One region of the Faecalibacter sp. genome, then DNA from elsewhere that is predicted to be linked to it. Evidence: riboswitches for the same ligand, from Rfam matches in the RefSeq annotation. Region 1 holds a riboswitch; each other region holds the start of a gene.
What was found. Region 1 has a riboswitch for S-adenosylmethionine ahead of AC1QSP_RS05975 (hypothetical protein). Riboswitches for the same ligand answer to the same signal wherever they lie in the genome.
Positions count from the first base shown of each region.

Region 1 (9,080 bases):
GTTTAACATTATCTGCTCAAATTGTACAAGAAGTAAAATTAACAGGTTGTAATGTAATTGGTTTTGGAGAAATGGGAATTGGTAACACTTCCTCTGCTTCGATGATTATGCATCAATCTACGGGTATAGACTTGGACGAATGTATTGGGCGTGGAACAGGATTAGATGATGAACAATTAGAACGTAAAAAAGCGTTGTTGCAACAAGCGAATGATTATCATGGAGTATTATCAGATCCAATGGAAATTTTACAAACCTATGGAGGTTTTGAGGTGGCCCAAATATGTGGGGCAATGATCGAAGCATACAAACAAAAAATGATACTAATGGTAGATGGATTTATCGCAACCAGTGCATTTTTAGTCGCTTATGCAATGCATCCTGAGATAATAGATTACGCTGTATTCTGTCATAACAGTAATGAAATTGGTCATCAAAAAATGTTAGCTCATTTGGGTGTTCAACCCATATTACAACTCAACATGAGAGTTGGAGAAGGAACCGGTTGTGCCTTAGCTTATCCCATGTTAGAAAATGCTGTTGCATTTCTAAATAAAATGGCAAGTTTTGATAGTGCAGGAGTATCAAACAAATAAAATGAAACATCAATTTCAATTATTTCTAATCGCCATTATGTTCTATACTCGAATTCCTATACGAGTGAATGTAGCGTATACGGATGAAAAACTAAATGCTTCGACACGTTACTTTCCATTGATAGGTTATGTAGTAGGGGCGATTTCATTTATAGGATTTTATTTGACTCAATTTATTCTTCCTATAGAATTAGCCATACTTGCATCTTTTATTGTAGGGATACTAACTACAGGTGCTTTTCATGAAGACGGTTTGGCAGACTTTTTTGATGGATTTGGAGGGGGATGGACAACAGAGAAAATCCTTGATATCATGAAGGATTCTCGTGTGGGGACCTACGGAATGGTTGCATCCCTTGTTCAACTGGCTATTAAATTTTATACGTTGTTTTATTTAGTAAATATGATGCTTCCGTTCGGTATGCATTGGATTTTTTTACTATTTATCATTTATCACAGTTTAGCACGATTTACGGCTATTCAACTTTGTTTTTTATTGGATTATATTCGATTGGATGAAACCAGTAAAGCAAAACCTATAGCTAAAAAACAATCATGGAAAGAAATTTTAGGAGTATACATTTTTGGTTTATTTCCTGTGAGCATTTTGATACTCCAATTTCCTCTTTTTTTAGGGGTGTTTATTCCAATTATGTTTTTGATTTTTTATTTCAAATCCTATCTGAAACAATGGATTGGTGGTTATACGGGTGATTGTTTAGGTGCAGTTGAACAAATTGCGGAAGGAGTTATATTGCTAACCATACTTGCCTTATGGAAATATATATCATTCGACATACTTCCGTAGCAGTTCCAAAAGGAACTTGTTATGGTCAATATGATGTGGATTTAGCTGATACATTTTTGGATGAAGTTATAGATTATCAACAAAAATTACCTCAAAGTTTTGATGCGGTCTATAGTAGTCCGTTAAAACGTTGTATGGCTTTAGCAGAGCAAATCGCTAATAATGTTATTATGGATGAACGATTGCAAGAAATGAATTTTGGTAATTGGGAAATGAAACATTGGAATGATATTCCTAAAGAAGAATCCATTAACTGGTCTCAAAATTTTGATGTAATTTCTCCACCTCATGGAGAAACGTATCAAGAGGTGTATGATCGTGTATTTGATTTCTATCGTTCATTGAAGGCAAATCTTAGCCATGATAAAGTTTTAATTGTAACGCATGCGGGGATTATACGCTGCTTCTGGGCTATAATTTTAGAATTAAAGCTAAAAAATGCGTTTAAAATTCCAATCCATTTTGGTGAAGTGCTGGTGATCGATTCAACGTATGATTTAATTCTACAAAAATCTTAACGCGCAAATCAGTTACAATTTAAATGATTTGTGAACGAAGGTTAAGAATGTTATATACTATAAAATGAAAGGATAATCACGGTTCAGATTTATGAATCGTGTTTCTTTTTTCAGTGGAATTGAGACTATCTTTACACCATGAAAAAAGTACTTTTCATTATTTTATGTGTGCTCGAAATTTTATGGATTTCTACGGTTTCGTTTGAGTTTTTCTTACGTGCAATCCCGAATGATTTTACTCGAAAACTACATTCTTTTGAAAAGGTAAAAGATGAAGTTGAAATTTTGATATTGGGAAGTTCTCATACGTATGTGGGGCTGAATCCAATATTTTTCGATCAAAAGACGTTCAATTTAGCTTATTCGTCTCAATCCATCGATTTAGATGCTAAAATATGGGATAGAGTAAAATCTCAACTCCCGCGCCTTAAAACCATCATTATACCAATTTCTTATTTTAGTTATGGTTATGCATTAGAAGATGGAAATTCTGCCCATAAAATTAAAAACTACAATATTTATTATTCAATTTATTCGCATACGTTTCAAGTTGAAAACCAATTGGAAATTTTAAATCAATCCATTCAGCGCAATGGGCAACGTTTGAATCGAGCATCTAAAAATACAGAAGCTTTTGTTTTTGTCGATCACAATGGTTTTAATGACCGGAGAATTCCTAAAAAAGAGATCGATTGGGAAAAAAGTGCGGCTCATGCCGTACAGAATCATACCCAAAATTTGAAGGATGATAAAATCAAAACTAGAATTCGGATGCATGTAAATCTTTTGGAAGAAATGATGCAATGGAGTGCTAAGCGAGGGATTAAAATCATATTGATTTCTACTCCGGTAACTCATTTTTATTATTCGCGAATAAATCCCCAACAATTGGATCATTGGAGAAGAACCACCTTAGACTTAAGTACAAAATATAAACATGTAGAATGGTTAAATTATTTCGAAAATGATTCTATTTTTACAACTCAAGATTTTCAAGATGCAGATCACCTCAATAAAAACGGTGCAGCGAAATTATCACTTCTCGTAAATCAATTCATTAATCAAAGCAACTAATTATAATAATGGAACAATATTCCAACTTACAATCTCAATTTCAAACCGACTTAAGCTTACTTAAAAATCGAAAAAGTATATTGAGTAATCTTCGTTTATTATTTTTTGTACTTTTTGCAGTAGCGTTTTATTTCTATGTTTCAAAAGATAATTTGTCAATTTTATTGGTTTCGTTCGCTTTATTTTTTGTGTTTATGGTATTCGTGGTGAAATCCACGAATGTGGGAAAAAAAATCACGTATTTAGAGGACGCTTTACATGCTTTGGATGTTATTTTTAAAGATGATCAGCCCAATTTATTTCATCATTTTGATGGAGAATTTTTTAACAATGTATACAACAAAGATTTAGATATCATTGAAGGGCAATCCTTGTTTAATCGCATCAATAAAACTCAGTCGGCTATAGGAAGTTTTCGTTTAAAGCATTTTTTGTCGCATGTGTTATTGAATAAAAATCAAATTCTTCTTCGTCAAAAAGCATTTTCAGAACTGAAAGAGAAAAGATCATTTATCGTTGCGTTTTTAACATTATCCAAACGTGCAGGAATTCAACAACGTGAAATATTTGGTGCCATTCAACGTCAATTTTTAGGGAAAAATATTCAACTTATTCCAATCATTTTCACGTTTATTCATAGTGTATTTTTCATTTATTTAGCTACAATTGGTTTTGATAAAAAAGCTGTTTTTTTCTGGATTGTAATTTCGATTCCAATTGGCTTTATCACTAATTTATTGTTTAAAAATAAAGTGAATCAAGCCCTTTCTTACGCTTTTGTTACAGCTGATCAATTACAAAATTTGATTGATTTATTTGCACTTGTGGAAAAAGAATCTTTTCAAGAGGAATTGAATCAAACGGCACAAAAACAATTAATTTCAGATTCGGATAAAGCATCAGATCAATTGAGAAAGGTTCGTTCCTCTCTAGAAAGTTTAGAAGCGGTAGGTTTTCCAATTATCGGATTTTTATTGAATAATTTTTTATTGTGGAGGTTGTTTTTTACAGTTCAAATCGAAAAACGAATAGAGAATGTAGCTGTAAATAATGTCCAATGGATTGATGGGATTTCTAATTTGGAAGCTTACATCTCATTCGCCATTTTCAATGATAAATTTTCATCTTTCACTACACCAATGGTATCGGATCATGTTTTTGATCTTCAATTGCGACAGGCGTTTCATCCTCTATTGAATGAAGAAATCGCTGTGAAAAATAGTTTCAAAAGTCAACGAAAAAATAATATTGCGATAATTACAGGAGCCAATATGGCCGGTAAAAGTACGTTTTTGCGTACCGTTGGTACCAATTTGGTGTTAGCAATGAATGGAGCGAATGTCAGTGCAGAGGAGATGGTATTTTATCCGATGGATATTTTTACAAGTATCCGTACAGTGGATAATCTATCGTCAGGAGATTCGTATTTCAAAAATGAAATCAATAAATTGAAAATATTAATTGATCGTTTGGATCAAAATTTACCACAATATATTATTCTGGATGAGATTTTAAAAGGAACAAATTCCCAAGATAAATTGATTGGTTCACAAAAATTTTTAGAAAAATTAATGCAACATCCAACCAATTTGTTGTGTTTTATCGCAACACATGATTTAGAATTAACGAAGATGGAAGAAGAACATCCTAATCATATTGTGAACTACTGTTTTGAGCTAAAAAATGTAGATGAACATTATTATTCGGATTATCAATTACGAAAAGGTACAACTCAAGTGATGAACGCGATTTATTTAATGAAAGAATTTAAAATCATCGATGCATAATATCAAAAAGACCTTCTTAGAAGGTCTTTTTTTTAAAAATTATTTATTTTTCCCAGATGGCAATAACTTCATTATTTCGGTAAACAGTTGCTTTTTGTAAACCTCGATAAAAAGGTCCTTTATCGATAATAATTTGCAAAGGTAAATGGCTGATTTGTTTACGAATTTCCTCATTTGGGAATGTTTGAACTTGATTTCGAAAAGCGATAAAAATATCGTTTTCTTTGAGAAATTTCAGATCATCTTCTTGGATGATTTTTACATCTTGTTCGCTTAAGAAAAATTGATCTAAGATGTAATCAAATGTTACTTTTCTTTTACCTTTTAACTCAGGATGTTCGTTCAAGAAAATTCTTAATTCATTCAGAATTTTGTAAAAAGGACCAATCATTGGCGGCTTAGGAATCTTAAGTTCAAATAAATTGCCATCAATTAAGCGCAAAGGTTGATTTAATTGCAATTGATTTTGATACAATAGATGCTGATAATTAAAACCACGTTCAATAAATGATTCTTTGATTTGATCCAATAATTCTTCATTACGAATCGGAACCAATTGATTGATAAATTCAATTAATTCGACGTTTTCTAATTGTTGAAATACGACATTCAACGGGCTTGCTGTTGACATACAATAAAAATGTTTAAATGAATAAATGTTTTATTGTATTTCGATAAATAAGAAGGGAAATGTTACGTTTATTTTGGATTGTAATCCCGTATTATTTGACCACCGTGGAGACTTCTCTCGGTTGGTATCGCGCAAATATGCGATTCGAAATACTAGGCAAATCTACGAGTTATTTTTAATTTTCCAAATTCAATGTACATTCAAACGCAAATTTTTACCTTTAACCTGTAGATAAAAAAACGTAAAGATGAAGGATAAACAGGAATTTCCCACGTTTGATATTTGTAATTTAAATACAGATAAAAATATTAACGAATTATTTTCTGTCGATCGTTTCAAAGGATATGTGGATAGTAATCCTCATTTAAAACAAATGCACAATCACCATTATTTTCATTTGGTTTACTTTACGGAAGGGAGTGGAGAACATATTATTGATTTTGAGAGTTTTCCTGTGCAATCTGGTATGATTTATTTTATGCGTCCTGGTCAAGTGCATCAATGGCGATTTAAACATCAATACGATGGATATGTCATTAATTTTAGTGCGAATTTTTTTGATTGGTTAGGTATTCACTCAGGGATTTTGCATCAATTTTCATTTTTTAAAAGTATGCAATTGCATCATCAAGTCACTATGATTAACGAAGAACAATCGGAGATCGTAGTGCCAATTTTCGAGCATATTTTGAAAGAACATGCCATGAATCATTCTTCTTCAAATCTTAAAATTGCAACTTTATTACTACAATTGTTTATTGATGTTAATCGTTTTTTTAACCCAATGGAAAATTCGCTTAACGAATATCAATCGGTATTAATTCATAATTTTAAGGATCTGATTGAGCAATTTTTTAAAGAGAAAAGATTGCCAAAAGAATATGCAGAAATGTTATACATTACTCCTAATCATCTCAATGCATTATGCAAGGATGTTCTCGGAATTTCAGCTGGTGAATTAATAAGAAATCGCGTGGTATTAGAAGCAAAACGATTATTGGTAAATAAAGAAATGACTGTCAGCGAAGTAGCTTATGTATTAAATTTTCAAGATGTTTCTTATTTTGTGAAATTCTTTAAAAAATATACTGCATTAACACCAGAGCAATTCAGGAAACAATACTATTTATAATCACTATATTTTCTTTTTTTATTGTTTTTCAATATGTTATAAATTGCTAATTTTTGTTTTTATTCAATCCGTAAAAAGTACCATATAATCGTCGAATAAGACAATGGTTAAGGGATTTGCACCTTCTAACTTTGTTTGACAATTTGATGTTATATGAACAAAAAAACTGAACAACATTTCTCATGGGAATATGCTGAGGAAAATGAAGCTTTCCGAAATGCGGTTGCTACCATGGAGAAAAATGGAACAAGAAAGTGGGTGTATGCGAAAAAGCCTGCAGGGAAATATACCAATTACCGAACAATTCTTTCTGTTATATTATTAGCCTTATTGGTTATTTTACCTCTTATTACATTGCCTAATGGAAATCCAATTTTCAAATTTGATGTGTTCAATACTCAATTCGTTTTGTTTGGATATCCCTTCTTTACAACAGATTTTTTCTTGCTTGCGTTTGGAATGATTATATGCGTTGTTTTTGTGATTTTATTTACAACCGTATATGGTCGAATATTTTGTGGCTGGTTTTGTCCTCAAACTATTTTTTTAGAGTTTGTATTTCGTAAAATTGAATATCTCATAGAAGGAGATCGTAACAAACAAATGCGATTAGATAAGCAAGAATGGAATGAAGAAAAAATAATTAAACGTGGATCAAAATGGTTTATTTATTACCTCATTTCTTTTTTTGTAGTGAATATCTTAATGGCCTATATCGTGGGAATGGATTTTTTAAAATCAATGTATAGAGATTCACCCTCAGAACATATTGGGAAATTTATAGGAATGTTCATTTTCAGTTGGCTGTTTTTCTTTGTTTTTGCATGGTTTAGAGAGCAGGCATGTACTCTTGTATGTCCATATGGCCGCTTACAAGGTGTATTAATTGATAAACATACCATGCAAGTTTCTTATGATTATAAGCGAGGTGAAGGACGTTCGAAATTTAGAAAAAACGAAGATCGAAAAGCATTAGGTAAGGGCGATTGTATCGATTGTGGGCAATGTGTGGCAGTATGTCCTACAGGGATTGATATTCGAAATGGATCACAGTTAGAATGCGTCAATTGTACAGCATGTATGGATGTATGTGATGAAGTGATGGAAAAAATTAATTTACCCAAAGGTTTGATTCGTTATGCATCGGAAGATAACATTAAAGAAGGTAAACCTTTTCAGGTTTCGATTCGAATGGTAGCATTTTCAGTAATATTGATAGCAATGGTTGCTGGATTAGGTGCTTTTGTAATGAACCGAAGTGATGTAGAAGCAAAATTTTTGCAGATTCCTGGAAGTGATTATAAAGAAGAAGGAATTTTGATTGTTAATACGTTACAGTATAGTTTGATGAATAAAACGAATCAATCGCATCAATTAAAAGCAATTGTATTATCTCATCCTAAAAGTAAAGTAGAATTAGTGTCAGATCGTCATCAAATGATTTATATAGAACCAGGTGAGTTGAAGCAAGGGTTTGTGAAAGTAAAAATACCTCGTTCCGAATTGTCTTCATATAAAGAATTAATTCATATTCAATTAGTCGATGAAAATAACCGTACAATTGATACTTATAAAATCAGTTTTATGGCACCCTTTGATATTGGGATTGAATAAAAAAAAACACCTCTATTAGAGGTGTTTTTTTTATGGAATTGATTTAATCTCTTGTTTATTTTTAAGCATATGTTGTACAAAAACAAAGAACTCAAAAACACCAATGAATAGAATGAAATAGGCAAATAATTCTGTACATTCTTCAGCCGCATTTTTAACATCACGTGTATAGTTTTCGGTTCCTTCGACTACTATCCAAAATTTTTTTCGACCAAACATTCGCGAGAAAATCAATAATGTTGTAAAGCCCAAAAAGAGTATTCCAGATGAGGCGGAACTTATGAATTTTTCAAGTTCAGTAAGAATGGATTTTCGATGTTTGTAAATATAATAAGAAAGTAAGATGGTGTATGTTATGCTTATCATTTTCCAACTGTGTTCTCCAATGGTAGAGTCTAAAAATGCATCTTGTTCACGGATTAAAAAACACCAAAAATTAAAAGCAAGAGATATCGAATGCCATGAAATCCTTTGGTAAAAGCAAGAAAAATTAGCATTAAACCTAACAATACATTTTGTAGTTTTTCAACATAACTGGATTCGGCAATCTTTACAATATCATCGTCGTATAAGGCATCGAGGTGCATAACTTCCATTAAACCATAAACTATTGCTGCATAAATAATATAGCGTAAAAAAGTAAATTTCATCTTCATATAATCATTGTCATTTATTATATTCTTTAAAAATAATTGTAGTGCGTTTGAATCATTATGGAGCGTAAAGCATAATGATAAAACAGAAAGAATGCCGGCAAAAGTAGAGGAAATTTAAATTTACAAAGTAGTTTAAATTTCGTTAAAAATGGTTTCTAATTAACCTACTTCGTAGGATGATTTTTGATACGTTTTTGGGGTGATGTTAGTGTTTCGCTTAAAAAATTTTGTAAACGAAGAGGCATCAGAAAAGCCAAGTTTATC
Region 1 is NZ_CM169987.1:1,315,184-1,324,263, reverse strand. Features, by position in the region: gene cobT (nicotinate-nucleotide--dimethylbenzimidazole phosphoribosyltransferase) at 1-596, shown strand, start outside; gene AC1QSP_RS05995 (adenosylcobinamide-GDP ribazoletransferase) at 598-1,404, shown strand; gene cobC (alpha-ribazole phosphatase) at 1,371-1,922, shown strand; gene AC1QSP_RS05985 (hypothetical protein) at 2,061-2,996, shown strand; gene AC1QSP_RS05980 (MutS-related protein) at 3,218-4,783, shown strand; gene AC1QSP_RS05975 (hypothetical protein) at 4,827-5,414, opposite strand; SAM-I-IV-variant riboswitch at 5,474-5,572, opposite strand; gene AC1QSP_RS05970 (helix-turn-helix domain-containing protein) at 5,662-6,546, shown strand; gene ccoG (cytochrome c oxidase accessory protein CcoG) at 6,700-8,160, shown strand; gene AC1QSP_RS05960 (hypothetical protein) at 8,191-8,526, opposite strand; gene AC1QSP_RS05955 (hypothetical protein) at 8,580-8,816, opposite strand; gene AC1QSP_RS05950 (helix-turn-helix domain-containing protein) at 8,976-9,080, opposite strand, start outside.

Region 2 (11,885 bases), 610 kb from region 1:
GCCTTTTAACTGGTGTTACCTTTAGATATACGTTATATGATGATAATACCATAGGAACATTAAATCACGATGGCACGAAAAATATGCCGATGGAAACTCCATTACCAGGAATTTTTGTACAGGATGAGCTTACGTTTAATCCAAAGCATAAATTATTGTTGGGGTATCGTTTTGATTATGATAAAAACCACAAAGGCATACATTCTCCACGAGTAGCTTATAAATTTGCACCCCATAAAAAACATACTTTCAGAGCAAGTTTTGGCACAGGATTCCGCGTTGTTAATTTATTTACAGAAGATCACGCGGCTTTAACTGGTTCACGAGATGTCATCATTAAAAATGATTTAAATCCAGAAAAATCTTACAATGGTAATTTGAATTATGTGTACAATAAAACGTTTGGTTTTGGTCATTTTAATTTAGATGCTACAGCTTTCTATTCTTACTTTACGAATAAAATTATTGGAGATTTCGAAACGGATCAGGATTTAATTATTTATGATAACTTAGATGGACATGCAGTATCACAAGGCGTATCGTTGAATGCAGATATTGTTTTCCAAATTCCTTTACGTGTAAATGTTGGTGTTTCTTACATTGATGTTTATAGAAAAGAGCGTAATGAGGAAAGTATTTTAGAAAAAACTCAACAATTACATTCACCAAAATGGTCAGGGAATTATACCGTATCTTATACCTTTCCTAAACGTTGGAAGGTTGATTTAACAGGAAATTGGTATGGTAAAATGCGCTTACCTATTTTAGAGAATGATTATCGCCCAGAATATTCTGATACCTATATGCTGACCAATATTCAGGTAACTAAATCTTGGAATCAATTTGAAATATATGGTGGAGTTAAAAACTTATTCAATTTTATACCAAAAGATCCATTAATGCGTCCATTTGACCCATTTAATAATGATGTACTTAATCCTATCACTAACCCGAATGGATATACATTCGACACTGCATATAATTATGCTCCATTACAAGGGGTAAGAGGTTTTATTGGTTTAAGATATATGATTCGATGATGAAACATCTATTGGCTATACTTTTTTTTATTTTTTCGTCTTCCACTCAAGCACAAATCAGTCTTACGGAATTCAATTTCAAATTTAAAGAACAGCCTAAAATTATCATTTTATATTTCTATACTGATTGGTGTAACATTTGTAAAATTCAAGAGACGCAAATTGAAAAAAATGAAAAAATTCTTGAGTTCTTACAACAAGATGTATATTTTTTAAAGTTTAATGGAGAATCTGAAGATCCCATTGATTTCTTGGGACAGAGATACATTCCTATTCAAAAAGTCAAAACACATCCATTTGTAATCGAATTTATTTCACAACATGAGGTTTCTTATCCTTTATGGATTGTATTAGATCATAATCTCGACGTTTTAGGTAAATTTTCAGGACTGATTCAGAAGAAAAATTTTGAAAAATTAATGCTTCAAATAAAAAAGAGTAATCCTTAGATTACTCTTTTACACCACAAAAAATTTACTCAAAAACGATGATGGATAATTGCGGATGATGGATGAAATCCTCTTTCTTTAATTCATCAAAAGATATCTTCCCAATGATGTAATGATATCCTGCACCATCAAAACGTTCTTCAATATGTTCTAATTTATTGGTTATAAAATCTAATGAGAATTTAGAACCGATATATATTTTTCGATAACCGTTTTGATTATATATCAAAGGTTAATCCAATTTTTTACGCACTTCATATTTATAATCATACTGTAGAGCAGATATATCACTTAATACAGCCGAAGAAGTTGGATAACGTCCTGCCCCTTTACCATATAAAAATTGTTCATCAGATAGCGAACTTCCAATTAAAACACCATTGTATTCATTATTCACTAAAGCTATGGTCTGATCCAATTGAACAAACGTGGGTAAAACTGTTGCTTGTAATTCGTTGGTCTCTTTTATGATTTTTGTATTGGCAATTAATTTAATCGCAAACCCTTTTTCTTTCGCATATACAAAATCTTTTTCTTGTAATGCAGTTATACCTTTACGAATTACTTGTAAAGAGTCAATGGTTGTTCCAAAAGCATGCAATGTAACAATCGATAATTTTTGAGCTGCATCAAATCCTTCTACATCAGCAGTGGGATCAGCTTCAGCAAATCCATTCACCTGAGCAGATTTCAACGCATCTTGATAGGATGAATTTTCTTGCGCCATTTTAGTTAAAATATAGTTCGTCGTACCGTTAACAATTCCTGAAACATAGTTCAATAAATCATTATCAAAATACTCTTCTAAATTTCGAATAATCGGCACTGAACCACAAACTGAAGCTTCATACAAGAATGAAACCTTATTTTTTTCTTGTAATACTAACAATTCTACATGATGTTCGGCAATTACTTTTTTGTTGGCACTCACAACATGTTTTCCATTTTGAAGTGCTTTTTTTATAATGTGATAAGCTACGTCTGCATCAGAGATTAGCTCGACAACCACATTGATTTCAGGATCCTCTAATATTGAATTAGGGTCCGTAAAAAATAGTTCAGAAGGCGCATTTCGTTTTTTTTGCGCATCCTTGATGACAATCTTTTTGATGTTTGCGTTTAATTGAGGTTTTTCTTCTAAAACTTTATAAATACCTTCACCAACGATTCCAAATCCAAATAATCCGATGTTTAATTTCTTCATGGTAGTAAATTGTAAGAATGATTAAACATTAACGAATTTCAATTGGGCAATAGCTTGTTCGATGTCCTGCTTTAGATCCTCTACGTTTTCAATTCCTACGGATAAACGAATCAATGAATCTTGCACGCCCAATCTTAAGCGTTTTTCTCTCGGCACAGAGACATGCGTCATTTAGGCGGGATGACACTATAAACTCTTCGCACCCCCTAAACTTTCTGCTAACTTAAAATAATGTGTACTTGTAACAACTTTAACAGCTGCCTCTATAGAATCTTCTTTTAAGGTAAATGATATAATCCCTCCGAAAAGGTTATTTTGTTGTTTTTTGGCAATGTTATGATTTTTATGATCATTCAATCCTGGATAATAAACTTGATCGATTTGTGGTATACTTTTCAAGAATTGAGCCAACTCTAATGCATTTGATGAAATTCTTTCATACCTTAATTCTAAAGTTTCAATCCCTAGTATCGTTAAAAAGCAATCCCAAGGGCCTAAAATTCCTCCAGTGGCATTTTGTATAAATTTGATTTTTTCACCCAACTCTTTAGTTTTTGCGACCACAATACCTGCGACTAAATCCGAATATCCAGCAATGTACTTTGTACCTGAATGTATTACGATATCCGCACCTAAAGTAATAGGATTTTGTGCTACTAGACTTGCAAATGTATTATCAACTACCACGAGAGCTCCATTTGCATGAGCAATGTTAGCAATAGTTTCTATATCCGAAATTTTTAACGTTGGATTCGTAGGTGATTCTAACCAAACTAATTTTGTACGCTCTGTAATGAAATCAATAATATTCGTAGCATCTGATGTATCTACGAAATGGATTTTAATTCCTAACTTTTCATATACCTGTGTAAATAAACGATAGGCACCTCCATAAATATCATCCACAGCAACAATTTCATCACCTGTTTTCAACAATTTTGCAACAGCGTCTATTGCTGCTAAACCTGTTGCAAAGGCATAAGCCGAATGACCACCTTCCAATTGAGCTATAATATCTTCTAAAGACTTGCGAGTTGGATTATTAGAACGTGCATAATCGAATCCTTTATTCAAACCTGGAGCTTCTTGTACAAAAGTAGAAGTTTGATACACTGGTACTGAGATGGATCCTGTCAATTGATCAACAGGAATTGAATGTAAAATTTATGTTGCTTTACTCATAAAATGATTGTTTTAAAAACAATTATCAAGTAAAGAAAGTGGGTAAAAAAAATATTGGTTCAACCATGTCAGTGAAAACATAGCTGAACCAACATGAGACTGTATAATAATTGGTTGGTTACAAGTCTTTCACTCATCTTTCCTATTATAAGGATGGAATTAGCACCTTGATCCGTCGATCAGGTTGCTAAAGTTTCACAGGGCCATATCCCTCCACTTTTCTTGATAAATTGAAAATTTTAATGAACTATTTCTGGAAACAAATTTAAGTGAAGATGGTTTGAATATCCAAACATTTAAAATGTTAAAATTAATATTTTTTCTATTTTATTAATTTTTTAGTTATTTTATATTTATATTATTCTATTAATATATTTTTTATAGATTTTTATTCCGATTATTCTATCAGAAGTAAAAATCATTTTATTCTTGATAAACTCTACAAGTCCTATAGCATTTTTAGAAAGATGATTTATTTTCTATAAATTTTAATTCCAAATTAAAATTATACAGATTAATTAGAAATTATTTCATTTAATAGAGGTTTAAGCTGTTAAATAATTAATTTTAATCTTACTATTAATTCACTATTTAGAAAATTTTTCGGATTATGATTAAAATTGATACATTTGCACTGACCTTATGACGAAAGATGGAGGGAATAGGCCCGAAGATATCTTAGCAACCCAAATTTAGTTGGGTGCTACATCCTACTCTACTCAAGAGAAAAATAAGGAAATGGAAATCACTTCTACTTTCGCTCATAAGTATAATCAATTTATACAATGACTTTAAAAGATATACTAAAAGAGCGAATTGCCATTTTGGATGGTGCGATGGGAACCATGATCCAAAAGTACCATTTACAGGAAGAAGATTATAGAGGTGAACGATTTAAAGATTTCCACACTTCATTAAAGGGGAACAATGATTTATTAGTTCTTACTCAACCTCAAATCATCAAAGATATTCACCGCGAATATTTAGCTGCCGGTGCAGACTTAATTGAAACCAATACCTTCAACGCCAATATCATTTCGATGCAAGATTATGATATGGTGGATTTAGTCGATGAATTAAATCGTGAGGCCGTTCGTTTAGCAAAAGAAGCTTGTGCAGAATATTCTACACCAGAGAAACCTCGTTTTGTGTTAGGTTCTTTAGGTCCTACGAATAAAACAGCTTCTATTTCACCACAAGTCAATGATCCAAGTTTCCGCGATATTGATTTTGATACCTTAGCGCATGTGTATTATCGTCAAGCAAAAACGATGATCGAAGCAGGTGTTGATGCACTTTTAGTCGAAACTATCTTTGATACGTTAAATGCCAAAGCTGCATTTTACGGAATTCAAGATGCATTAGAAGAAACTGGAGCAGCTATTCCTTTAATGGCTTCTGGTACCATTACCGATAAATCAGGTCGTACGCTTTCAGGACAAACAACAGAAGCTTTTTTAATTTCATTGGAGCATATCGATTTGTTATCGGTTGGTTTAAACTGTGCATTAGGCGCAACAGATTTAATTCCATACTTAGAAGTCTTAGCAGATAAAGCGCCATTTTATGTGAGTGCTTATCCCAATGCCGGACTGCCAAATGCGTTTGGTGGATACGATGAAACCGCAGAAATGATGCGCGAACACATCAAACCGTTTTTAGAAAAAAAATTAGTGAATATCATCGGAGGTTGTTGTGGGACTACACCAGATCACATCCGTATGATGGCCGATATCGCCAAAGAATATGAACCAAGAAAAATCGCTGTACAATGTCAGAAGTAAAAATTCAATTAGCCGGATTAGAACCTTTAATTGTACGTGAAAATTCAAATTTCGTAAACGTTGGTGAACGTACCAATGTCACAGGTTCGAAAAAATTCTTACGCTTAATTAAAGAAGAAAAATACGAAGAAGCGTTGCAGGTTGCCCGCGACCAAGTCGATGGTGGAGCACAAATCATTGACATCAATATGGATGAAGGAATGATTGACGGTGTAGCAGCAATGACGAAATATTTACGTTTAATCGCTTCAGAACCGGATATTTCTCGAGTTCCCATTATGATTGATTCTTCCAAATGGGAAATTATCGAAGCGGGTTTAAAAAACGTTCAAGGAAAAGCAATTGTCAATTCAATTTCCTTAAAAGAAGGAGAAGAATTATTCATTGAACACGCCAAAAAAATCAAACGTTTTGGTGCTGCTGCCGTCATTATGGCTTTTGATGAACAAGGTCAAGCGGATAATTACGACAGACGTATCGAAATCGTGAAACGTTCGTATGACATTTTAGTGAATCAAGTCAAATTCAATCCCAAAGATATCATTTTCGATGTCAATATTTTCCCTGTTGCAACGGGAATGGATGAACATCGTCGTAACGCGATTGATTTCTTCGAAGCCACTAAATGGATCAAAGAAAATCTTCCACACGCTTTAGTATCGGGTGGCGTTTCAAATGTCTCGTTCTCGTTCCGAGGTAACAATGCGGTTCGCGAGGCCATGCATTCGGCTTTCTTATACCACGCGATTCAACACGGAATGGATATGGGTATTGTGAATCCAGAAATGATTGAGATTTACGATGATATCGATCCTCAATTATTAGAACATGTAGAAGATGTTTTACTGGATCGTCGTGAAGATGCCACAGAGCGCTTAATCGAGTTTGCGGAAGGATTAAAAGGCATTACGAAGGAAAAGAAAAAAGATGAAGCATGGCGCGAATTACCACTGGAAAAACGAATCGAAATTGCTTTAGTCAAAGGTATCACAGAATACATAGATGAAGACACTGCTGAAGCGTTAGAACAAATCGGTTCTCCCCTACGCGTCATTGAAGGTCCTTTAATGGATGGAATGAATGTCGTTGGAGATTTATTCGGAAGCGGTAAAATGTTCTTGCCTCAAGTTGTAAAATCGGCGCGCGTAATGAAGAAAGCCGTGGCTTATTTAACGCCTTATTTGGAGGAGGAAAAATTAAGAAATAAAAGCGATAAAGAACCTGCCAAAATATTAATGGCCACTGTAAAAGGAGATGTTCATGATATTGGTAAAAACATCGTTTCTGTTGTTTTAAGCTGTAATGGTTTCGAAATTATCGATTTAGGGGTAATGGTTCCACCTGAACGAATTTTAGAAGAAGCGCAGAATCATAACGTTGATGTTATTGGACTTTCTGGTTTGATTACGCCTTCATTGGATGAAATGGTGCACGTAGCCAAAGAAATGAAACGTTTAAACTTAGAGATTCCATTAATGATTGGAGGTGCAACCACTTCTAAAGCGCATACAGCGGTGAAGATTGCTCCTGAATACGATAAAGTAATTCACGTGTTAGATGCTTCTCGCTCGGTTACCGTTTGTCAGAAATTAATTGGACAACAACAAACTGAATTATTAGAAGACACACAAAACGATTACAATAAAATTCGTGAAGGATTCTTTAATCGTGCTGTTGCCAAAGATTATCTAACAATTGAAGAAGCGAGAGCCAATAAATTAAAACTTGATTTTAAAGAAAATGCGCCTTTCAAACCCAATCAATTGGGTGTGTTTACGCACACAGCAACTGTAACTGATTTAAAGAATTACATCGATTGGACGCCATTTTTCCAAACGTGGGATTTACATGGGAAGTTTCCAGCCATTTTAGAAGATGAAGTGGTTGGAACTAATGCGAAGGAATTATACATCGACGCTTTAGCAATGTTAAATAAAATTGAAGCAGAAAATCTAGCAAAGCCTAAAGCGGTTTTCGGTCTATTTAAAGCGAATACAATCAACGATGATACGATTGAATTAGCAGATGAACATGGAACCAAAATCGATGAATTTTACACCCTACGTCAGCAATCGAAAAAATCGAAAGATGCTCCTAACCTATCCATTGCTGATTTTATCGCTCCGAAAGATTCAGGAATTGAAGATTATATCGGATCATTTGCGGTTACAGCTGGAACGGAGATTGAAGATTTCGCGAAATCATTTCAAGATAATTTAGATGATTACAATTCGATTTTAGTCAAAGCGATAGCCGATCGTTTAGCGGAGGCTTACGCAGAATTTTTACATCAAGAAGTTCGAACGAAATATTGGGGCTATGCAGCAGAAGAAAATTTAGAAAATTCGGAACTAATTGCTGAAAAATACAAAGGAATTCGACCTGCGCCTGGTTACCCTGCTTGTCCTGACCATTTAGAAAAACAAACAATTTTCAAAATTTTAGATGTGGAGAATAATGCTGGAATTCAATTAACGAGTTCATTGGCCATGTATCCAGTATCTTCGGTTTCAGGGTACTATTTTGGAAATCCAAAAGCCAAATATTTTGGGGTTGGAAAAATCAAAATGGATCAAGTGGAAGATTTTGCACAACGCAAAGGAATTGCTATTGAAGAAGCGGAACGTTGGTTAAGTCCGAATTTAGCGTAAGAAAGTTGTGAGTTTTGGGTTGTAAGTGATGAGTTTATCCTTAAAATCAATAATACAAGATTCTTTGACAGGCTTAAGATGACAAAACACGATTAGTCAAGCTGAATTTAGTTCAGCTTCTCATCAAAATGAATTAATCAGGATGTGATTCTGAAACAAGTTCCTTTAGATTTGAAAATCTTAAATTGTAGTATAAAAAGAAGAGAAAAGAGTTTGAGTACACTATAACGAGCTCAGAGCTATATAATCTCATATTCTGATTAAGACTCAACTCTTTCTTATCAAATTCTCAAATAGAAATTCGGGTTAAAAACCCATTAGTAAGGAATCGAGTTATTGATAAGTTTCTCTTCTCATTAAATTCAAATTTATGGAAAAAATTGTTATCGGTATTGATGTGAGTAAATTAACTTTAGACATCTGTATTCAAGAAAATGGAGTGAATCGTTTTGAAACTATTGCTAATACTGAAAAAGCTATCAAATCTTTTTTCAAACAATTTGTTAGGAGACAAAATGTTCTAATCGGAATGGAGAATACTGGAAGATTTAATGCTCTTCTTTACAATGTATTAATTCATCATTCTTTTGCCGTTTATGTTATCAATCCTTTGCATTTGAAAAAAAGTATGGGTTTAGTTAGAGGTAAAAATGATAAAATTGACAGCGAACGTATTGCTGTATTTTTACTAAAGAATTATATGGATCTTGAGCAATGGAAACCTAATTCGAAAGTCATTGAAAAAATAAAATTATTGAATGCAGAAAGAAAACATCGTGTTAAAATAAGAGCTGGATTATTAGCTCAAACACAAGATGAACAATTCTTAAAATCAATTATGGATAAAGCTGTTTTACGTTTAAACTCTAAGCTTATAGATGTCTTAACCAAACAAATTAATGAAATAGAAGACAGAATCTATCAATTAATTTGTGAAGATGAACAACTTCATAACCATTATAAAAGAATACAATCAATTCCTGGTGTGGGAAAAGTTTTAGCTTTTAATATGTTGATAAAAACAGATGGTTTTACAACCATAAATTCTCCTAGACAAATGGCTTGCTATGCTGGAATAGCTCCTTTTGATTTTCAGTCAGGAACATCCATAAGACGAAAACCTAAGGTTTCTTCAATGGCAGATAAAGAGTTGAAAAAATTATTGCATTTAGCTGCAATGAGTGCTATTCGACTGGAAAATGACTTAGCTATATATTATCATCGTAAGGTTGAAGAAGGAAAAAATAAAATGTCGGTTTTGAATGCTGTTCGAAATAAAATTATTCATCGAATTTATGCGCTAATTAAAAATCAAACGATTTATAAAAATAACTTGGTTTTGTCATAGAAATCAGAATGACAACATTCCGACTTAGTTCTCGATACAATGCTGAAACATCACTAGAACTGACGAAAACTTAGAATTAAAAACAATACTAATAAATGCGTTAGGGGTTGAAGTGAAAATCCTTTGCTGGTGGTTGAGCGGAGTCGAAACCAAAAGCAAAGATTGAAACGAAAAACCCGCCCGAAGGGAACGCCCAAATAAAAAAACACAAAAAACGAATTTCAATTTTCGTTAAACGATATACCATGAAAGTAACTCAACATATAGAACGTGCAAAAGGAAAACCATTGTTTTCGGTGGAAATTTTACCGCCTTTAAAAGGGCAAGATGTAAATTGCACCTTCAAAACTTTGGATCCTTTAGTGGAACTGAATCCCTCTTTTATCGATGTCACTTATCATCGACAAGAGTTTATTTACAAACAAAAAGATAATGGCTTATTAAAACGTTACCAAGTCAGAAAACGTCCAGGAACAGTTGCGATTTGTGCGGCGATACAGAATCATTATAAAATTGATGCGATACCCCATTTAATTTGTGGAGGATTTACCAAAGAAGATACAGAAGATGCCTTAATCGATTTGAATTTCTTAGGGATTGATAATGTTTTGGTTTTACGTGGAGATCCCATTAAAACAGAAAAAACATTTGTTCCTGAAGTAGGTGGACACGCGTATGCATCGGAATTAATCGAACAAGTGACTTCATTGAATAAAGGAAAGTACTTGGACGATGACATTCAGGAAACCCATGCGATGGATTTTTGTATTGGTGTAGCAGGTTATCCGGAAAAGCATTTTGAATCTCCGAATTTAGCGATGGATATGTATTACTTGAAGAAAAAAGTTGAATTAGGAGCCGACTACATTGTTACACAGATGTTTTTTGACAATCAAAAATATTTTGATTTTGTCAATAAATGCCGTGAAATGGATATTCATATTCCGATTATTCCAGGAATTAAACCATTAACAACATTTAATCAATTGACAAAAATTCCTCAAAATTTCTATATCGATTTACCTGAAGATTTAGCCATTGAAGTTCTAAAAGCAAAAGACAAAGAAGCAATCAAAGAAATCGGTTTAGAATGGTGTATCAATCAATGCAAAGAGTTAATTGACTTTGGCGTACCTGGATTACATTTCTATACAATGAGTAATTCATCCAATACTCGAAAAGTAGCTGAAGCTATATATTGAATAAGAAATCCTCATCAAATAGATGAGGTTTTAATCTATATCTTATTTCCTTAATTTTTAGTCGCTAATAATACATTTACATAAAAACTTCCTTGCCAATCACTGGTTGAAACGGGATAACCTTGTGCTGCATAACTTGAGGTATCACTTGAGTAATCACTTCTAACAATAGATAGTTTTAAGCGGGTTTTTCCATTTACCGTTTCAAAAGAAACCACATTCGCGCTAAAAACATCTCCATATTCTTTGGAATTATTTCCAGGAGTCACGATAGGATATACTTTAGTTGCATCAAACGGTGAACCTGAATACTCATATTCCACCAATTTCCTACTCGATGCATTAAACCCAGTAGAAGAATAATAATTCAAATCGGATTTGAAATTGACTTGACTAACGACATGCCACATACCATCTCCACCAGGAGATACAATTCCTAACGTTGTATTGGTTGTGTTTTTATAATTAACTCCTGAATTGTTATTGGCATGAGGCAATATAGGCAATGTTGTTCCATAAATCGAAACATTGGATTTGATACCACTACCTAGCGCCTTCCAATTTCCATTACTATAAATAAATTCTACTGCGTTGTTATTGGTAATGTAATAAGGTCCAACTTTACCATCTTTGGAAGATGTTGTATTATTTACGATTACCAATTTTTGTCCTGGAACGCCATTTGGTAAATTGATGGTAAATTCACTGGCTGGATTACCCGTTAATGATAATTGAGCTTATGTTATTGAAGGAATAGTTGTGTTAGAAGTTACATCATAAACTTGTTCATTATTCGAATACGTTCCATTCAAATCCAATTTGGTACGCGGATCATTTTTACCAAGAGCCAATGCTCCATTATCTTTTATTACAACTTCAGAACCTGCGGTTCTATTTTGACCAATGGATGTCGCAAACAATTCAACTCTTTGTTATGTTGAATTATTGATCCATGCATCATTTGTAGTATCGCCTGCAATTGGTTGCCAACGTTGACCATCAAAATAATAATAATAATAATAATA
Region 2 is NZ_CM169987.1:701,481-713,365, forward strand. Features, by position in the region: gene AC1QSP_RS03185 (TonB-dependent receptor plug domain-containing protein) at 1-1,040, shown strand, start outside; gene AC1QSP_RS03190 (thioredoxin family protein) at 1,037-1,489, shown strand; gene AC1QSP_RS03195 (hypothetical protein) at 1,515-1,718, opposite strand; gene AC1QSP_RS03200 (homoserine dehydrogenase) at 1,722-2,693, opposite strand; partial or broken gene AC1QSP_RS03205 (trans-sulfuration enzyme family protein) at 2,715-3,857, opposite strand; SAM riboswitch class I at 4,006-4,107, opposite strand; SAM riboswitch class I at 4,513-4,612, shown strand; gene AC1QSP_RS03210 (homocysteine S-methyltransferase family protein) at 4,661-5,659, shown strand; gene metH (methionine synthase) at 5,647-8,310, shown strand; gene AC1QSP_RS03220 (IS110 family RNA-guided transposase) at 8,681-9,658, shown strand; gene metF (methylenetetrahydrofolate reductase [NAD(P)H]) at 9,904-10,860, shown strand; gene AC1QSP_RS03230 (hypothetical protein) at 10,911-11,522, opposite strand; gene AC1QSP_RS03235 (hypothetical protein) at 11,598-11,780, opposite strand.
Region 2: linked by a shared signal. The riboswitch ahead of AC1QSP_RS03210 (homocysteine S-methyltransferase family protein) and the one ahead of AC1QSP_RS05975 (hypothetical protein) in region 1 are both predicted to bind S-adenosylmethionine.

Region 3 (11,885 bases), 500 kb from region 1:
CAAATGTTGCTTTTGTATATTTCTCAATGGATAAAACACAAGAAGCTTGGAAAAAAGGCATTGAAAAATATAAAATTGAAGGGGATCATTATTATATGGGAAACAATTGGAAGTTTGAATTTTCGACTTCTATTGATCTGAATTGGATTCCTCGATACATCATTTTAGATCAAAATGGTAAAATTGCTAAGTATTATTCAGTTAAAGCAGATGATCCTGAAGTACAAGCAACAATTGATCGATTGATGATAAAATAATTGAAATTAGATTTTAAGTTTACAACATGAGAGGTGAATGTTTTAAACAAATTAAAGCATTCACCTTTTTTCTTCACATTTTATTGGCTGATTTTCTTATATTTAGAAGTGCGATAATAATTTTTTCCCAAATTTCATTGGTTTAAAACTTTGTATCAAACTTTTGGTTATTATTGCATCAAATTTAAAATCCGTTTATATTATATGAAAATATGCTTCGTAATGTATCCTTGGGACAAAGTTGAACCAGGAAAAGATACCACTATGCGTCTTATAAAAGAATGCGTTAATCGTGGTTTTGAAGTATCTTATTTAACAACCAAAGACATTTCGATCAACAAAGGAAAGGTTGTAGGGAAATGCAATAAATTAATTTCTATTGAAACGGAAGATTGTGTGGAATTTTATCATACCATGCAATTTGAAACAGCAGTAAAAGATTTAACGACTTTCGACATGATTTTTATGAGAAGTGATCCACCAGTTGATCCACTTTTATTAAACATGTTAGAAATGATCGAAGACCAAGTTTTCTTTGTCAATAAACCATCTGGTCTTCGTAAAGCAAATAATAAAATCTATGCCGCATCTTTTGATGATGGTTTAGAAACAATTGTTCCACAAACTTTAATCACTCGCGATATTGAATTGATTAAAGAATTTGTAGAAGAAAATAAATTCGAGAGATTTATCATCAAACCTTTAGATGGTATGGGTGGTAAAGGAGTTATTCTTTTCGAAGCAAATAATACAGGAAACTTGAGTTCTATTGCGGATTTTTATATCAATCATGCGGGTAAACCTCAACCAATAATCTGCCAAAATTATATCGAAGGTGCAGAAAAAGGGGATGTACGTGCAATTGTTATTAATGGTGAACCTATTGGAGCCATAATGCGTGTACCTGCAGAAGGAGATCACCGTTCGAATATTTCGGCTGGAGGATCTGCCATTAAGCATGATTTAACAGAGCATGAAATCCAATTATGTCGCCAAATGGGTGAACGTTTAGTAAAAGATGGTATTTTCTTTACAGGTATCGACTTAATCAACGGTAAAATGGTTGAATTAAATGTCGTAAGCCCTGGTGGAATCGTTCCTCATAATAATGTAAACGGAAATCAAGAAATTCAAAAACAAATTATCTCTATGATTTTAGAGAAATATGAAGAATTTATAAAATGAAAATTTTAACGATCCAACAAATCATCAAAAATATCGAAAATGAAGTTGTTTTTGAAGCTTATGCCGAAGACGAATCATTTAAGATTAAAATTGATGAATATATTCCATATGTATGTGCCGCTATCCATGATGGTGGACACATGCGAGACGATATCTTAGAGAAATGTAGTTTATCCAATTACGAACGTTGGTATGAAGAAGATCCTCATACTGCCGAATTCGTTGGTAGCTTCCCCATCTTAATTCAAGGGTGTGATTCACGATTTGAGTATGACTTAAACCGTGATCCTGAAACCGCTATTTATGAAGAAGCTTGGGGGAAACAAGTTTGGGAAACTCCTTTAAGCGAATCTCAAAAACAACGCAGTTTAGCAAAACACCAAGCATTTTACGAAGTGATTGAAGCCTTGATTCAAAAATTAGAATCAAAGTTCGAAAAGTGTGTTGTATATGATATTCATTCATACAATTGGAAACGTTGGGATCGTCCAGTACCCGTATTTAATATTGGTGCTGAAAAAATTGATCCAGATAAATTCGGAAATTATGTAGAAGCTTGGCGTGAAGAATTAAGCCAAATTGAATTGGGAGATATCCCTAATTTCACTGCTGTAAATGATGTTTTCTACGGTCGCGGATATTTATTAGGATTTATCACTAAACATTTTGAGAATACATTGGTTTTAGCAACTGAAGTATCTAAAATTTATTGTGATGAATTAACGGGTGAATCTTTCCCTGAAGTCATTAATCAAATCAAAGAAGGTTTTAAAACAGCTATTGTAAATCATGCCTTCGAATTCATTAAAAATGAGACTTCTTATAAAGTTTCAAAACAAGTAAATATCTTACACAATGAATTAGAATCTGATTTATTAAAAATTGATAAGCAATTATACCATTTGGTGAAAGACTTCGAATTATTAAGTGTAATCAATCCGATTAACTTAGAATTTGAGAAGAAGAAATTTTTAGCATCAAATTATAAATACGAACCTCAATTCAAATACAATCCGCTTAACATAAATCCTTTCGAGTTTAAACGTAAGTTATCGAATATTAAGGTAGAAAAAATTAATGATATCTCTATTCAGAATATGTATGTGGATACCATTAACTCGTACTTTGATAAAGTGGATTTATTAGCGAATTTGGGAACTAATAAATTCTTATACAATTCCCTTCGTTATTTTGGAGAACCATCGAAGAAAGATGTAGAAAATGCTAATTTCGTTCTGTATTGTCCTGAATTCCGTATGGAAAAAGAAGGAGAATTTAACGAATTAGAAGTTGTTGAATTATTCAGAAATTCGACAAAAGATTATGGTTTTGATTTCGATATCGAAATTTCAGATCATATTGCTTCTAAAGCATTGGTCATTAATTCAAAGAAAAAAGTAGTGATAAAACGTGGTGTAAAATTCGACCGTCGTTTCACTAAAGGTTTAATTGAGCACGAAATTGGAGTTCATATGGTAACGACAATGAATGCTGTTAAACAGCCTTTAAAGATTTTTTCAATTGGATTACCTGTCAATACATTAACGCAAGAAGGATTAGCTATTTTATCAGAATACTATTCGGATTCGATAAATCATGATCGTTTACGCGAATTAGGTTTACGTGTTCTTGCAGTCAATATGTTGACCAATGGAAAAACATTCAATGAAACATTCCTAACTTTACACGAAGAATATAAAATGGCACCAGAAAATGCCTTTTATTTAACAACACGTGTATTCCGTGGAGGTGGTTTCACGAAAGATGCTTTGTATCTTAAAGGATTAAAAACGATTCTTAACTATGTAGATGAAGGTAAAAAGTTAGACAATTTATTGATCGGAAAGACTTCTGTGGAGTACGTGAATACCATCAACGAATTAGTGGAACGTAAAATGATTAATCCACCAAAATATTATACTAAGATCTTTAAACAGCATCAAGAAAAACCTGAGATAAACCCAATCTTAAAATATATTTTTGATGGTTTGAAAGACTAAACATAAAAAAATCCCTTCCAAATGGAAGGGATTTTTTTATGCTTGATTATTTTTTATTCGTTGATCAAAGAAAAATAAAATCAATCCTAACAGAATAATTCCTAAACCAAATAAACTTTCTTTGGGCTTTTGCATCAGTACAAAATAACAAATGTAACCACTAAATAATAAGAATAAAGTGGGCAGAATATAAAAGCATTTGGATTTGATAATGGTTAGTTCAGTAGGTTTAATAAAAAAAGCTGTAGAAACTGCTAATGTGGCTAAAATCTGTAAAACAAAAGATGTATACGTAAAAATCACTTCAAAATCTCCTGTAAAGATTAACCCAATACTAATTAAGGCATGCACCCAAATGGCGCGCACTGGAACTTTATTTTGATTTGATTTCGCCATAAAATTCCATAACTTATTCTCTTTGGCCGTCGCTTGGGTTAAACGTGAACCAATCCATAAGTACCCGCTAATGGTAGCAACAAGTTGTAAAGCAATTAATAAACTGACCCACTTTACCCCTTTTGTTCCTAAAAGATTTGAAAATGAAATATTAGCAACATCTTCTTGAAAGGCTAAACTATCAGCTGTCGCATGTTTTAAAAATACAAAGTTTAATAAAACATAGGTAATCGTAACAAAGATGACTCCGATAAAAAGTGCTCGGGGTAAATTGATTTTAGGTCGATCTATTTCACCCACTATATACGAAGCCGAATTCCATCCCGTATACGCAAACGTAACGTAAACTAAGGACGTTGCAAATGCTGGTAATACCATTTCATGACGCCATGAATGATCGAAAAGAATAGCATTATTTGATACTGAAGGTGCAAAGAAAACTCCTAAACCAATCAAGAGAAGAATAAATATAACTTTGATTATTGTAAATACATTTTGGAATTTACTACTCAGATTTAAACTAAACGACTGAAAAATAGCAACGATAAAAATTATTCCTATCGCATGTTCTTTTCCTAAATTTAATCCAAAGCCATTGGTATATTTTATCATTGCTAAAGCAGCTAATGAAATGGGTGCTGAAAATCCAACAAATAATGAAATCCAGCTGGATAAATAACCTAATGCCGGATGATAGGTTCGCGAAAGATAAATATAATCTCCGCCTGATTCTTTAAACTTCGATGCTAATTCGGAATAGATAAAAGCTCCTATTAAAGCCAAAAAGCCTCCAATCAGCCACAACATAAGGATAGCGTAGGTATTATTTAAATCACCAATTTGATAACCTAAACTTGTAAAAACTCCTGTTCCAATCATATTGGATATGACTAAAGCAGTGGCGGTCTTCCATCCTATTTTCAATTTTCCCATTTGATTTTTTAAAATAAAAGTGCCATAAAAGACTTAAAAAAGTACAACTTTTATGGCACAGTTGATATGTCGTTTTAAAAAGATTAGAATCTAAAATTTAATCGCGCAAAATAATATGCTCCTGTCACTCCCATCTGTACAGGTGCATATTTGAACACGCCATAATATGAATTTTCGTATACCTGTTTATCTGGATAAATATCAAAAATATTATTTGCTCCAATGGTAAGGTTTACACCTTTTGCAAGATCATAACCTATACTTACATCAGTTACAACTTTACCACTATGTTCTTGTACACTACCCCATGGATAACCATCCTTAATTACTTTTCCGAAATACGTGTTACGAACTAAGAAATTAAATCGATGAATATCATATCCCAAGTTCAAGGAACCTTTCACTTGAGGTGATAAAGTTTCAATAATGTTCACTTGATCATCTCCAAAGTATTGGTTGAATGGAACTGTCAAGCTCGATGGAAAATGATAATTTACAATTTTCGTTTCGTTGATATTAGCTGATAGATTAGCGTTAAAATTTCCTTGACCTAAACGTGTTTTATACGAAACCACTAAATCTAATCCTCGTGTTTCCGTATCTACAGCATTCGAGAAAATACGAGCAGCTGATACACCAATTGCTTCTAAGGATGGATCTGTAATATCAGAAGTTAAAACAATTCGATCATCTACTTTGATAAAGTATCCATCTAAGGTGATGTATAACTTAGAAGTTGGACGAAATGTTAAACCTAAACTTGCATTAACCGATTTTTCCTCTTTTAATTCATCTAATCCAATCCTATTTTGTGCTAAATCCGATGAATTTCGAATAATTCCTTTTGTCACTAAACTTTGTGTGCCATTATCGCTGATGTATAAGTCGGTATATGAATTACTGAAGTATTTTTGTTGTAATGAAGGAGCTCTAAAACCTGTTGAAACCGCTCCACGAACCGAATATCCTTTGATGTATTCGTAGCGTAAAGCTAATTTTCCATTCATCGTATTTCCAAAATCAGAGTAATTCTCAAAACGTCCCGCTAAATCTGCTGTAAAATTTCCGAACGTTAATCCTAAATCAGCATAAGCCGCCACTGAATGACGATCACCTTTCACAGCATTATCGGGAGAAAACCCAACAAAAGATTGTGAACCTCCACCTTCATAAGAACCTGCTTCACCTGCTTCTATTTGGTATTTTTCGTATCGATATTCTCCTCCAAATGCAAGATTAACATTTGAATTGATTATCTTGGAAACATCTAGATTCACTGTATTTTGTAAAAAACTGTGTTTACCCGCGTAAAAAGAAGTTGGTGAATCTGCACCCAAGGCATAATTTACAGTATTATCTACATTGTATTTGAATTCATTCAAACCAAATGTATTAGATAAATCAAGATTCCATTGATTAAATGTTTTGTATCGTAATCCTGTTGAATTCGAATAATCATTGACATTCGATTTTAAAACAGGTTGAAAACCATTCGGAAAAATTGTTCGACTTTCAGATGGAACTTCATTTGGTAGACGACGGAAACCATAGCCTTCTCCTTGACGAAGGGATACTCCACCAAAAGTATATAATTCAAAACGATCAGCTAATTCTGTCTCAGCATTCACAAAAAATTGTTGATTTCTAATCTGAGCGTCACCAATTTGAAAACGAAAATCTTTACGTGTTAATCCATTTGCTGCAATTAGGGCATCATCTGCAGCACGGGCATCATCAGGATGATCTGCAAAATCATAGGCAAAATTATCACCGTAAATATCTAAATTATGATCACCTGTACGTGTCGTTTTTTTTCGTTCTGATACAACGGCTGAAAAAACAATTGATCCATTTCTTCCTAATTTGGCACCGTAACTTCCATTAAAATTGTATGTCTCTCCATCACCTTTGGATGTTTGTCCATAGGTAAGTGAAGCATCACCTCCTGGAGCATCTTTAAGAACAACATTTACAACTCCTGCAATCGCATCCGAACCATATTGAGCAGCAGCACCGTCACGTAAAACTTCAATATTTTTAATTGCTGAAATCGGAATTGCTCCTAAATCTGTACCCACAGAACCATTTCCTACTGTATTTTGATAGTTAACAAGTGATGTTGTATGACGTCTTTTTCCATTGATAAGCACCAAAACTTGGTCGGGTCCCATTCCTCGTAAAGTTATTGGATCAATATGTTCTGTACCATCGGAAGAAGATTGACGCACAGAATTAAATGATGGAATAACGTAATTTAAAATATCATTTAAAGTTAATTGTGGAGCTTGTTGAATTAATTCTTCCACTTGAATAATATCCACAGGAACCGAAGAATTTACGACTGTACGATTATTTGATCGGTTACCAACCAATACAACTTCATCTAACGCATTGTTTTCTTCAACCTCTATTTCTTGGGCAAAAGTTATATTCCCTACTAACAAAGCCAGAGAAGCTAATAATAATGTGTTTCTTTTCATCTTTATTAAAACATTAATAAATCAAGAAATCGAAACCTTAAAAATGGTAGGAATTGTTTTTAGAAAAATTCGCACCTCATCTTTTCCTTTTTAAGGTTGGATTTAGCACCTTGATTAAGAAATCCGGTTGCTAAGGTTTCATTGGGCCAATTCCCTCCACCTTTCTTGATAAGTCGATGCAAATGTAAAAGAAAATATAGGATACACAAAATAACTCTACTATTTCTGTAGAGAATCTAATAAAACCTGAATATCAAATGTTTGAGCCTCGTCAAAATTCATCATAGCATTGATCCTTTTAAACGAAAAATAATTATCCAAATCGCGAGTTTTTATATTTTTTTCCTTGATTTTACCTTCTTGGATTAATTTTTCTCGCATTGTTCCTTGAAGTAAACAAGTTGTTGGGGTATGCCACTCTATTCCATTAAAGAATATTAAATTAGAATAGGTTGCATCTGTAATATAATTTGCACGCACCAAAACCAAATCATCGCATTGAGTTTCTTTGATAAAAAGATCAAAAAACCAACGTTCCGTGTATTTGTAGAAATAAGTAATCTCAGGATCTATTGAATACAATTTGATGGTCTCAATAGGCTGAATTTCGTACGGAATAAATTCTATGGACTCGATTTCAGCCCCATAAATCACACGTACTTTATATTTTTTATCATCTAAATCCTCAGGAATTTCAATTGCTTCTTCTAAGCTCATAAATGGCGCATCTGGAAAATGCTCCACACGCGTACGCTCGAAGCGGGCTTGATGCAATTCTAAATTTCTTAATTCCCGATTAAGACAACAAATACTTTCAATAAATTGGAACATATACTTTTTGGATCATTTCGTTATACTCACTTTCGCAATCACTTTTGGCCGTGATTCCTCCTCCACTTTTAAAAATCAATTGTTCATTTTCGCGTTCAATGAATCGTATCATTACAGCCGAATCGACATTTTTTCCGTCAAAAATTCCAAAAACACCGGTATAAAAATTACGATTATAATTTTCAGCCTCAAGAATAATCTCAACTGTTTTTTTCTTTGGTGCTCCACAAATGGAACCCGCGGGTAATAATTGATCGAAAATGGTTCCCAATTGCTCATGGTAATTTGTAGGTAATTGTCCTACGATCTCCGAACTCACTTGCAACAATCTCTTTTCATTGGTAATTAATTCATCAATATAACGATATTTCGTTACAGTCACTTCATTTGCAACTAAACTTAAATCATTTCGAATCAAATCAACGATAGTCGCATGTTCAGCAGCTTCTTTTTCGTCGTTTAAAATTTTAGATCGTGCATCATCAATGGCCACATCAATAGTACCTTTCATCGGATAAGATGCAATCTTGCCATCTTTGATTTGCACAAATATCTCAGGTGAAAAACAAACAAATTGGTTTTTGTAATTCAGTTTGTATTTCGCTTGTGTATGCGTATAGATTTGTTGTAAACTAAGATTTGTATTTATAGGAGTTGTACAGGTTAAATTGGTTAAATACGAATTTCCAAACAAGAGATGGTCATGTACAATCTTAAATTGTTTTTGATATTCTTTTGCAGAAATGGGAAATTTATCAAATGAAAAATCAATTGGAAGTGTATTTAATTGATCTTCATGCATCGAAAATTGAATATCCGATGATAAATCTTCCAGTGGAATGACTTCACCTTTCTCCTTCAAAAAATCAATCATAAAAAAAAAGGGAACTTTTTCAGCTCCCAATTCATTCATTTGTTCAAAAATCGAATGCGTTGTTAACATTCGATAAAAATATTATAATTCTTGCGATTGCCCAATAGTATCTATTTCATAATTATTTTCATTCAATAAAATATCTTTTATCATCAAATAGTTCATGACATAAGCGATTGGCATCGAGACGAATAATCCAATAATACAAACATAAACCCCGATTTGCGAAAGAATGGAAAAGAAAAGAATGAACAATAATAAATACCAGAAATTCTTTTTAGCAATCGCAATAGAAATTTTTAAACTTTCAATTGCTTTCATATTTCCATGAAAAATGAAGTAAGGGGGTAAATACAATATTACAGTCAATAGTATTCCAACAATAAAATAAATTGGAAAAATTACAACCATCGATAATCCAAAAATCGGACCTACAACTTCTGGCGTATCCATAAACAATCCAAAACTTCCTAAAATAAAAATGTAAGGAATTATAAGTACCAAACCTAACCCTATGATTAGAAAAAGATATGGTATAAAACTTGTCCATTTTCTAAAACCAATAAAAAAATCATTGAAAACAAATGATTCTCCTTTTTCTATTTTATCCACGACGTTTCCATAACCCATTTGCAAAGGAAAAATAATTAAGTATGGCCCTATAATCGTAATCGTAGCTAACACAAGTATAAGTCCAGAGACAAAAGCAAATAACGAAAAATCAAACCAATGTTTTCCATAAATGGAAAACGCTTCATTAAAATAATCACCTAATTTAAATTCTACATTTTCTCTTTTTGCTTTTTCGAGTTTATATTGATCAATAGTTCTTATCATCCCTTGTATATATAATAATTTTTTAAATGTAAATTTGCAGTATTAGTTGCATAAAAATTATAATTGTTACAACATGAATCCAACAGAATTATTAGATCTTATTCAATCAAGAAGATCAGTATTTCCTCCTCAATATAACCAAGAAGAAATTACAAAAGAAGAATTAAATCAAATTTTAGAAGCGGCCAATTGGGCGCCTTCGCATAAAAAAACAGAACCTTGGCGTTTTGTCGTTTTAGAAGGACCTGCTAAAGATCGTTTTCGCGAATATGTAAAACGTATCTATGTTCAAGGTACTCCACCAGAAGATTTAAGTGATCGTAAAATTAACGCACTGATTGAGAAATGTGATAAATCAAACAAAATTGTGTTAATAAACTTTGTGGATACTTACAAAAATCCTGAATGGGAAGAATTAGCAGCTACGGCAATGGCTGTACAAAATATGTGGTTGATGGCCTCTGCTTTAAAAATTGGTGCCTATTGGTCATCGCCTCTAAATGTTATTGCAAATGTAGATGAGTTTACGCCAATGGAAGAAGGTGAAAAATGTGTTGGTATTTTCTATATGGGAAAATATGATCATGAATTACCCTCTGCAGTTCGTCAACCGATTGAAGATAAAGTAAGAGTATTAGCATACTAAATCAATAAAAAGAAAAGCTCGATGGATAAAATCGAGCTTTTTTATTTTAAAAAGGGATATTTTTCTTCAAACTTAAAATATATCCAAGATGCATGGCTTCGTGAATATTATTATAAATAATTGCATCTTCAATATTCGTCAATTCAATCCCTAAAAACGTTTGTAATTTTCGATACCTCGATAACTTTTCTGCTCTGTAATCTTTGTGTAATTGCATTGGAGTAGATTCCAACAATTCAATCAATTCTTCCAGATCGCTTTCAGTAGCCTCGTTATTTCCAAAAGTACCTTTTTTGTATGATTTGATGAATTCCATATCCACCAACATTCGATTTTCGGTAAGATAATAATGAATTAATTGTTGTGTTGCTAAAACATGAGCAGCATTCCAAAAAATATTGTTTTTATAACCAACCGGAATGTACAACAACTGTTCTAACGTATGCTGAGAAAGCTCGTCAATTATCTGTCTTCGAATTTTGTTCAGATAAATAATATGCTCTTCCATAGTCTGATTTAGATGTTAAAGATACTATAAATTAGTTCTATTTATCAAAATATTAGTCAAAACGATTAAAATCACAAGGATAGATTTTACTAAGTTGTATTTACTTAGTAATTTTGTCAGAATTAATAATCGAATAATGGCTTATACAAGAGATCAAATCTATCAAGTCTTAGAAGAACTGGGAATTCGTAACTGGATGCGTAATGCACAAGTTATGGGTAACGATATTATTTTAGATATCGTATCTCCTTCTCCAGCAATGCATGAGAGAAAGCGCTTAGAAGTTGCTTTAAAAAATGCCTTCAAAGAAAATTTACCAGAAGCAAATTTAAAATTAAACATTACGGTAGAAGCTGAACCTAAAGCTCAAGAAATCAAAGGTTCTGAATTACCAGGTGTAAAAAATATTATTGCCGTAGCATCGGGAAAAGGAGGTGTAGGTAAATCTACTGTGTCATCTAACTTAGCCATCAGCTTATCTAAAATGGGCTTCAAAGTTGGTTTATTAGATGCTGACATCTATGGACCATCTATGCCAATTATGTTTGATTGTGAAGATGGACGTCCTTATTCTGTTGAGGTAAATGGGAAAACTAAAATTAAACCTGTAGAATCTTACGGAATTAAATTATTATCAATCGGATTCTTCGCTGATACTGACCAGGCGATTGTTTGGCGTGGACCAATGGCTGCTAAAGCCTTAAATCAAATGATTCGTGATGCACATTGGGGAGAATTAGATTTCTTAGTAATCGATTTACCTCCTGGGACAGGTGATATTCACTTATCTATTGTACAACAAGTTCCAATTACTGGTGCTGTAGTTGTATCAACTCCTCAAAATATTGCGTTAGCAGATGCGAAAAAAGGAGTGGGGATGTTCCAAATGGAAGCAATCAACGTCCCAGTATTAGGAATTGTAGAAAATATGGCTTATT
Region 3 is NZ_CM169987.1:1,817,869-1,829,753, forward strand. Features, by position in the region: gene AC1QSP_RS08485 (TlpA family protein disulfide reductase) at 1-257, shown strand, start outside; gene gshB (glutathione synthase) at 462-1,442, shown strand; gene AC1QSP_RS08495 (flavohemoglobin expression-modulating QEGLA motif protein) at 1,439-3,442, shown strand; gene AC1QSP_RS08500 (APC family permease) at 3,479-4,771, opposite strand; gene AC1QSP_RS08505 (TonB-dependent receptor plug domain-containing protein) at 4,855-7,251, opposite strand; SAM riboswitch class I at 7,325-7,426, opposite strand; gene AC1QSP_RS08510 (aminotransferase class IV) at 7,471-8,082, opposite strand; gene AC1QSP_RS08515 (aminodeoxychorismate synthase component I) at 8,066-9,025, opposite strand; gene AC1QSP_RS08520 (hypothetical protein) at 9,038-9,793, opposite strand; gene AC1QSP_RS08525 (nitroreductase family protein) at 9,867-10,439, shown strand; gene AC1QSP_RS08530 (DinB family protein) at 10,486-10,947, opposite strand; gene AC1QSP_RS08535 (Mrp/NBP35 family ATP-binding protein) at 11,084-11,885, shown strand, end outside.
Region 3: linked by a shared signal. The riboswitch ahead of AC1QSP_RS08505 (TonB-dependent receptor plug domain-containing protein) and the one ahead of AC1QSP_RS05975 (hypothetical protein) in region 1 are both predicted to bind S-adenosylmethionine.